DNA from 2 places in the Nocardioides proteolyticus genome. Region 1 is predicted to be linked to the other one. Evidence: predicted binding sites of a transcription regulator. Region 1 holds the regulator's gene; the other holds the start of a gene.
What was found. The regulator HrcA, encoded in region 1, represses chaperone genes, less so after heat shock. The targets are predictions, from matches to a motif close to TTGGCACTCGNNNNNNNCGAGTGCCAA.
Positions count from the first base shown of each region.

Region 2: groL (chaperonin GroEL) is a predicted target of HrcA. The motif match lies at 1,446-1,472, and genes of this name have one in related genera.

Region 1 is NZ_JBNBPO030000023.1:19,244-23,773, reverse strand. It holds gene ACPOLA_RS14230 (16S rRNA (uracil(1498)-N(3))-methyltransferase) at 1-39, opposite strand, end outside; gene dnaJ (molecular chaperone DnaJ) at 53-1,216, opposite strand; gene hrcA (heat-inducible transcriptional repressor HrcA) at 1,230-2,255, opposite strand; gene ACPOLA_RS14215 (hypothetical protein) at 2,458-3,195, shown strand; gene ACPOLA_RS14210 (MBL fold metallo-hydrolase) at 3,214-4,059, shown strand; gene ACPOLA_RS14205 (hypothetical protein) at 4,078-4,326, shown strand; gene ACPOLA_RS14200 (DUF3097 domain-containing protein) at 4,420-4,530, shown strand, end outside.
Region 2 is NZ_JBNBPO030000021.1:69,641-74,170, reverse strand. It holds gene ACPOLA_RS13615 (SGNH/GDSL hydrolase family protein) at 1-521, shown strand, start outside; gene ACPOLA_RS13610 (ATP-grasp domain-containing protein) at 531-1,403, shown strand; gene groL (chaperonin GroEL) at 1,600-3,228, shown strand; gene ACPOLA_RS13600 (nitrate/nitrite transporter) at 3,428-4,530, shown strand, end outside.

The DNA of each region.
Region 1 (4,530 bases):
ACCGGCCAGGGCGGGGACGAGGTGCTGCGGCAGCGTCACCGGTCGGGGGGCGTCAGTGCGCGGTGAACGCGTCGCGCAGCCGGCCGAACACCGACTTGTGCGCCGGCCGGACATCGCCGCTCGGCTGCTCCTCGCCGCGGATCTCGGCGAGCTCGCGGAGCAGCTGCTCCTGGCGCGCGTCGAGGCGGGTCGGCGTCTCGACGGCGACGGTGACCACCAGGTCGCCGCGACCCCCACGGAGGCCCGGCACCCCGCGACCGCGCAGCAGGATCTCGTGGCCCGACTGCGTCCCCGGCGGGATGGTCAGCTCGAAGTCCGTCTCCAGGCCGGCGTCGGCGGGGTCGGGCAGGTCGGCCTCGAGGGTGGGCATGGTGATCGTGGTGCCGAGGGCGGCGGCCGTCATCGGGACCGAGACGGTGCAGTGCAGGTCGTTGCCGTGGCGGTTGAACACCGGGTGCTGCGCGACGTGGATCTCGACGTAGAGGTCGCCTGCGGGACCGCCACCGGGGCCGACCTCCCCCTGCTCGGCGAGCTGCACGCGGGTGCCTGTGTCGACGCCGGCGGGGATCTTCACCGTGAGCGTGCGGCGCGACCGGACCCGGCCGTCGCCGGCGCACTCGCGGCAGGGGTCGGGGATGACGGTGCCGAAGCCGCGGCAGGCGGCGCACGGGCGGAGGGTGCGGATCTCGCCGAGGAACGATCGCTGCACCTGGGCGACCTCGCCCGCCCCCCGACAGGTCTCGCAGGTGACCGGCCGGCTGCCGGGCGCAGCGCCGTCGCCGCCGCAGGTCGAGCAGCGCACGGCCGTGTCGACCTTGAGCTCGCGGGAGACGCCGAAGGCCGCCTCGGCGAGGTCGACCTCGAGCCGGATCAGGGCGTCCTGGCCGCGTCGCGTGCGCGGGCGCGGACCGCGACCGCCGGCCGCCCCCGGTGTGCCGCCGAAGAAGGCGTCCATGATGTCGGTGAAGGAGAACCCGGCGCCTTGGCCACCGAAGCCGCCGCCGAACGGGTCGCCTCCGCGGTCGTAGGCGGCACGCTTCTGCGGGTCCGAGAGCACCTCGTAGGCGGCGGAGACCTGCTTGAACCGCTCCTGGCTCTCCGGATCGGGGTTGACGTCGGGGTGGAGCTGCCGCGCGAGGCGCCGGTAGGCCTTCTTGATGGCGTCGGCGTCCGCGTCGCGGTCGACGCCGAGCAGCTCGTAGGGGTCCTGGCTCACGTGGTGTTCGCTTTCAGCTCTCGTCGAGGATGCGCGAGACGTAGCGCGCCACTGCGCGCACGGCCGCCATCGTTCCTGGGTAGTCCATCCGGGTCGGGCCCACGATGCCCAGCGAGGCCAGCGCGTCGTCGGGGCCGTAGCCGGTCGCCACGACGCTGGTCGACGCCAGCTCCTGGTAGGGGCCCTCGGTGCCGATCCGCACCGTCACCGCGCCGCTGCTGGTCGCCTCGCCGAGCAGCTTGAGGAGCACGACCTGCTCCTCCAGCGCCTCGAGGAGGGGCTTGACCGAGGTGTCGAAGCTGTCTCCGAACCGGGCGAGGTTGGCGGTGCCGCCGACCGCGACCCGCTCGTCGGAGCGGTGGTCGCTCATCGCCTCGACGAGGGCCTCGACCACCGCCACCATCGTCGCCGACGGCTGCGGACCACCCTCCTCGGCCTTGACCAGGTCGTCGAGCGCAGCGGCCGCGTTGGCGATCACCTCGCCGGTCGCGGCGAGGTTGACCCGGGACCGCAGGGCGGCGAGGTCGTCCTCGGCGAGCTCGCTGTCGAGCTCGACGAGCCGCTGCTCGACCCGGCCGCTGCTGAGGATGAGCACCAGCAGCAGTCGGGTGGGCGTGAGGGCGACGATCTCGATGTGGCGCACGGTGGAGCGGGACAGGGTGGGGTACTGCACGACGGCGACCTGCCGCGTCAGCTGGGCCAGCAACCGCACGGAGCGCCGGACCACGTCGTCGAGGTCGATCGCGCCGTCGAGGAAGCTCGCGATCGCCCGCCGCTCCGCCTGCGTCATCGGCTTCACCGTCGACAGCCGGTCGACGAAGAGCCGGTAGCCCTTGTCGGTGGGGACCCGGCCGGCGCTGGTGTGGGGCTGCGCGAGGTAGCCCTCGTCCTCGAGCGCCGCCATGTCGTTGCGGATCGTCGCCGGCGAGACGTTGAGGTGGTGACGCTCGACCAGGGCCTTGGACCCCACCGGCTCCTCGGTGGCGACGTAGTCCTCGACGATCGCGCGCAGGACCGCGAGCCTGCGTTCCTCCTGCATGCCCACCTCCTGACCACGGCCGTTGGCGGCCGTCCGACGACGCCCGCTGGCACTCCGCTCTGACGAGTGCCAATGCTACCGCTGCCGTGGCGGGAACCGACGAGTCGCGCCCCGCGGCCAGGCGACCCGGCCGGGCGGGGTTGCCGGCGCCGTACCCTTCGACATAGGTTAGGCTCACCTTAGACACAGGAGAGGTCCGGCGATGACGGGGCACCACGGCGCGGAGACGGTCCGCACGGAGATCAGCCGGCTCGCGGCTGCCGCGCGCAGCATCCTCTCCTGTCCGGCCGAGGTCCAGCTGGTCGTCGACGGGGTCGATGACGTCACCGCCGACCTCGGCGGGACGCACCTGGAGATGCACGACCGCACCGGGCACCCGGTCTTCTCATGCCCGGCGGGCTCCGCCCTGGCGGCGGCGGCGACCGAACGGCGCGCCGCGCTGCTCACCGTCGACAGCGGCCTGGGCCGTCCCGGCTCGGCGGACCGGGACGCGTCGCTGACGCTGTCCGGCCGGCTCTCGGCGAGCGGGGCCGAGCAGTGCCCCTGCTCGCCCGAGGCGCGGATCGAGGTGCGGCTGCACGTCGACTACGTCCTCCTGTCGCGGCCGGCCACCCACGGCGGGCCGCACCTCCGGGTTCCCGTCGGCGCGTTCACCGCCGACCAGCACGAGCTCAACCGGGGCTTCCTGCAGCGCGCTGCCGAGCACGCCAACCTCTGTCACCAGGCCGAGCTGCGCCGCGCCGTCGCCGCCACCACCGGAACCCACCTCGGTCGGGTGCTCGGGGTCCACCTCCACCACCTGCGGCGCGACGGCGTCGACCTGCAGTGGGTCGACCCGGACGGCGGGCACGCGCGCCGGCTCACGTTCGCGCGCCCGGCGGCGACCAGCCAGGAGCTGGGCGAGCTGCTGCGCTCGGAGCTGCACGCCGGTCTGTGCTGAGGCCGATACCCTGACGGCGTGCCGTTCCACGAGGTCGCCGACCGGGTCTGGGTCTGCCGCCATCCCTGGCTCGACCTCAACGTGACCGCCGTCGGCGGTGATCGGGGCCTGGTCGTGGTGGACACCCACGGCTCTGCCGCCGCCGCCCGCGAGGTCCTCGGCGAGGTCCGCGCCCTCGGCGCCGGAGAGGTCGTCGCCGTGGTCAACACCCACGAGCACTTCGACCACACCTTCGGCAACGCCACCTTCGCCGAGGAGTACGACGACGTGCCCGTCCACGCGACCGAGGAGGCCGCCGCCCGCACCATCGCCGCCGGCGAGCGGGTGCAGGAGGAGTACCGCCGCTCCGCGGACCCCCGAGCGGCGGAGGTCCTGGCCACCACCATCAGGCCCGCCGACCGCACCTTCTCCAGCGCCGCGGTGATCGACCTCGGCGACCGCCAGGTGGAGCTTGTCCACCCCGGCCGGGGCCACACCGCCGGTGACCTGGTGGTGCGGGTGCCGGACGCCGACGTGCTCGTCGCCGGAGACCTGCTGGAGGAGTCCGCTCCCCCGGCGATCGGGGCGGACTCCTGGCCGCTCGAGTGGCCGCTCACCCTGGATCTGGTGCTCGGGCTGCTCACCGCCGAATCCGTGGTGGTGCCCGGGCACGGGGCCGTGGTGGACCGGGGCTTCGTGGAGTCCCAGCGCGGCGACCTCGGCGTGGTGGCGGAGACCATCCGCGACCTGGCCACCCGGGGCGTGCCCGTGGCGGAGGCGCTCGGCGCCGCGGACTGGCCGCTGCCCCGGGAGGCGCTGGAGCACGCCGTACGCCTCGGCTATGCGCACCTGCCCCGCAGCCAGAAGCGACTGCCCCTGGTCTGAGCCGGGTACCGCCCCGGCATGAGCCAGCACAACGAAGAGTCCAAGCAGGTCGGGATCCCCGACGAGGCGCTGCCCGCCGACCTCGTGCCCGACGAGGACAACCCGCTCGCCGAGGGCCTGCCCGCCGGCGAGACCGCAGAAGGTCTGCTGACCGAGGGCAAGCGAGGCGACGAGACGGCGTACGCGCCCGGTGAGGGCACCGGTGCCGACGGCGCCACCGCGGACCCGCCGCCGCCCGAGGAGTCCGCCGAGCCGCAGGAGACCTGACCACGCCTGGACGCGACCTCCCGCCCGTCACCGGCGGGGGCTCCCGGCGCGGCAGCCCCGACCGGGACCGTCGAGCACCTACGGTTGTCGGTCGTGGATCGCTACGGGACCGACGTGCTGGCCGGCGACTGGAACGTGCCCAAGCGGGGCCGGGCCGTGGAGACGGCCGCCGACCCCGGGCTGGTCGTCGAGGAGGTCACCACC
Region 2 (4,530 bases), on a different contig from region 1:
TGCCGCCGGGCTACCGCGCCGACGTCGCGGTCATCGTGGTCGGCGGCAACGACGTCACCCACCGAGTGCCGCTCTCGGCGTCGGTCGCCTACCTCGAGGAGGCGCTGGTGCGCCTCCGCGAGGAGGGCACCGAGGTGGTCGTCGGCACCTGTCCCGACCTCGGCGCGCTCCGTCCGGTGCCGCAACCGCTGCGGGCCCTCGGGTCCCGGGTCTCCCGCCAGCTGGCCGTTGCCCAGGCGGAGGCCGCCGTGCGCAACGGGGCGCACGCGGTGTCCCTCGCCCACGTCGTCGGACCGTTCTTCATCACCAACCCCGACGAGATGTTCAGCCTGGACCGGTTCCACCCGAGCGCCCTCGGCTACAAGCGGACGGCCAAGGCGCTGCTGCCGTCGGTGCTGCTGGCGCTCGGCCACGCGGAGAGGGTGCCGTTCGGCCACCACCCGCCGGTCGTCCTCGAGCGCCCGGCTCCCGGCAGCGCCGGCCCGGAGGCCGACGAGCGCGGATCGTGGGCCCCTGCGTAGGGTCGCCCGGTGCCCACGGTCGTGCTCGCGACGTTCAGCCTGCTCCCCGACGGTGAGCCCGGAGGCGACCTGCTGGTCCGGGCCCTGGCCGAGCGAGGGGTCGACGCCCGGTGGGCGTGCTGGGACGACCCCGCGGTCGACTGGGCGCGCGCCGACCTGGTCGCGGCCCGCTCGACGTGGGACTACCACCGGCGGCTGCCCGAGTTCCTCGCCTGGGCCCGACGCGTCGAGGAGTCGACGCCGCTGCTCAACGGCGCGGAGGTGTTCGCCTGGAACGCCGACAAGGCCTACCTCCTCGAGCTCGCCGGCACCGACGCCGTGGCGCCGGTCGTGCCGACCGCGCTGCTCGACGACCGCACCCTGGCCACCGGGCTCGGCGACGCGCTCGCGCGCTGGGGGACCGTCGTGGTGAAGCCGCGGGTCGGCGCCGGGGGAGTGGGGCTGGTGGTGGCCGCCTCCGTGCGCGACGAGCGGCTGGAGGGCCTGGTCCGCGGACCGTGGGTGGTCCAGCCCCTGGTCGAGTCGGTGCGCACCAGCGGCGAGACCTCCGTCTTCGTGCTGGAGGGCAGGGCCGTCGCGCAGGTCGACAAGGCGGTCGCCGGCGAGGAGGTCCGGGTCCACGAGTCCTACGGCGGCAGCAGCCGGGCGGTGCCGCTGGACCGGGCGCGGGCGGCCCTCGCCGAGGACGTCGTACGACGCGTGGCGGCCGGCGCGTCGGGCCGCGAGGCCGACCTCGCCTACGCCCGGGTGGACCTGATGCGCTGGCAGGACGCGTGGGTCGTCAGCGAGCTGGAGCTCATCGAGCCGGGCCTCTACCTCGACGTGGCGCCGGACAACGCCGGCCGGTTCGCCGACCTGGTCGTGGCCCGGCTGGACGGGTGACCCACCGCTTGCACTCGCAGGGGGCGAGTGCTAAACATGACGTTGGCACTCTCCTCATGAGAGTGACAAAAAGACCCCGGTCCGGGGAGTTGAGGTCAGCAGCGACGGTGGGAAGGGTCCACCGGTCGGCCTGGCCGTCCGTCGCGGGCAACGAGCCGGATCCCCACAACTCGATTGCGAAGGAATCGCAGGAGTTATGCCGAAGCTGATTGCTTTCAACGAGGAGGCCCGGCGCGGCCTCGAGCGTGGCATGAACACGCTCGCAGACGCCGTCAAGGTCACCCTCGGCCCCAAGGGCCGCAACGTCGTGCTGGAGAAGAAGTGGGGCGCCCCCACGATCACCAACGACGGTGTGTCCATCGCCAAGGAGATCGAGCTCGAGGACCCCTACGAGAAGATCGGCGCCGAGCTGGTCAAGGAGGTCGCCAAGAAGACCGACGACGTCGCCGGTGACGGCACGACGACGGCGACCGTGCTCGCGCAGGCGCTCGTGAAGGAGGGCCTCCGCAACGTCGCCGCGGGCGCGAACCCGATGGGTCTCAAGCGCGGCATCGAGTCGGCCGTCTCCGCCGTGTCCGAGCAGCTGCTCGGCATGGCCAAGGAGGTCGAGACCCGCGAGCAGATCGCGGCCACCGCGACGATCTCCGCCGGTGGCGACACCACCGTCGGCGACGCCATCGCCGAGGCGATGGACAAGGTCGGCAAGGAGGGCGTGATCACGGTCGAGGAGTCGAACACGTTCGGCATCGACCTCGAGCTCACCGAGGGCATGCGGTTCGACAAGGGCTACATCTCGGCCTACTTCGTCACCGACCCCGAGCGCATGGAGACCGTGCTCGAGGACGCCTACGTCCTGATCGCCAACTCCAAGATCAGCAACGTCAAGGACCTGCTCCCGCTGCTGGAGAAGGTCATGCAGTCGGGCAAGCCGCTCGTCATCATCGCCGAGGACGTCGACGGCGAGGCGCTGTCGACCCTGGTCGTCAACAAGATCCGCGGCACCTTCAAGTCCGTCGCGGTCAAGGCGCCCGGCTTCGGCGACCGCCGCAAGGCGATGCTGCAGGACATCGCGATCCTCACCGGCGGCCAGGTCATCTCCGAGGAGGTGGGCCTCAAGCTCGAGACCGCCGGCCTGGAGCTGCTCGGCCAGGCCCGCAAGGTCGTCGTCACCAAGGACGAGACCACGATCGTCGAGGGCGCCGGCGACGCCGCCCAGATCGAGGGCCGGGTCAACCAGATCCGCGCGGAGATCGAGAAGTCCGACTCCGACTACGACCGCGAGAAGCTCCAGGAGCGCCTCGCCAAGCTGGCCGGCGGCGTGGCCGTCATCAAGGTCGGCGCGGCGACCGAGGTCGAGCTCAAGGAGCGCAAGCACCGCATCGAGGACGCCGTCCGCAACGCGAAGGCGGCCGTCGAGGAGGGCATCCTCCCCGGTGGTGGCGTCGCGCTGGTCCAGGCCGGCTCGTCGGCCTTCGACAAGCTCGAGCTCGACGGCGACGAGGCGACCGGTGCCAACATCGTGAAGGTGGCGCTCTCCGCGCCGCTGAAGCAGATCGCGATCAACGCCGGCCTCGAGGGCGGCGTCGTGGCGGAGAAGGTCGCCGGCCTCCCGGTCGGCCAGGGCCTCAACGCCGCGACCGGCGAGTACGTCGACCTGCTGGGCGAGGGCATCATCGACCCGGCCAAGGTGACCCGCTCGGCGCTGCAGAACGCCGCGTCGATCGCCGCGCTGTTCCTCACCACCGAGGCCGTCGTGGCCGACAAGCCGGAGAAGGCCGCCCCCGCGGGCGACCCGACCGGCGGCATGGGCGGCATGGACTTCTGAGTCCGGCCCCCAGCAGAACCCCTTCGCAGGGCCCCCGCTCCGGCGGGGGCCCTGTGCTTTTTCCGGAGGACGGCCCGGAGCGGGCCGCACGGGGCCCCGCCGCGCCGGGACCAATGTCATCTGAGGGCGGATATTGGTCCCGAGGCCGGGGTACCTAGGCCCCTGTGACCGGGTGTCAGTCGGGTGCGAGGGTCGGACCATGGACCACGCGCGAGGTGCCGGAGGCACATTGACGGCTGCCACAGGGAGCGACACCCACGACCAGGCCACGGAGGCCCGGTCCGGCTCCCCATGGCTGATGCTCGGGATCGCCACGGTGGGCTTCGTGGTGAACTTCTGGGCCTGGGCGCTCATCAGTCCTCTCGGGCCGCTGTTCCGGGACTCCGGAGTCCTCGGCGACCTGAGCGAGGCCGACGTCTCCCTGATGGTCGCGGTGCCGGTGATCGTCGGGTCCCTCGGCAGGATCGTCGTCGGCGCCCTGACCGACCGGTTCGGCGGACGCGTCATGTTCCCGCTGGTGTCCGCGGCGACGATCGTCCCGGTCCTCTTCGTGGCCTTCTTCGCGCTGGACTCCTATTCGTTGATCCTGGTGGGAGGCTTCTTCCTCGGCATCGGCGGCACGGCGTTCGCCGTGGGTGTCCCCTTCGTCAACGCCTGGTTCCCGCCGGAGCGCCGCGGACTCGCGATCGGCATCTTCGGGGCGGGCATGGGCGGCACCGCGATCAGTGCGCTCACCACCGTCCGCCTCTACGACGGCCTCGGCCACCGGTCGCCGTTCCTGATCACGGCGGCCATCCTGGCCGTCTACGCCGTGGTGGCCTGGCTGCTGCTGCGGGACGCCCCCGGCAGGACGCTGCCGACGGCCTCCCTCGCCTCGCGGCTGGCGGCGACGTCGAGGCTTCCGATCACGTGGCAGGCCTGCGCGCTCTACGCCGTCGCCTTCGGTGGGTACGTCGCCTTCTCGGTGTACCTGCCGGCGTACCTCAAGACCGCCCACGGCCTCACCGCTGCCGATGCCTCGAACCGGATGGCCGGCTTCGTGGTGGTCGCTGTCCTGATGCGGCCGGTCGGCGGCTGGCTCGCCGACCGCCTCGGCGCCATCCCGGTGCTCGCCGCCGGCTATGCGATGGTGGTGGTCTGCGCGGCGATCGCCGCCGGGACCCCGCCGCTCGACGGCATCGGCACGGTGGCGTTCCTCGCCATGGCTGCCGCGCTCGGCTCCGGCAGCGGCGCCACCTTCGCCCTCATCGCCCAGGTCAGCGAGCCGTCTCGGGTCGGCGGGATCACCGGCCTCGTCGGAGC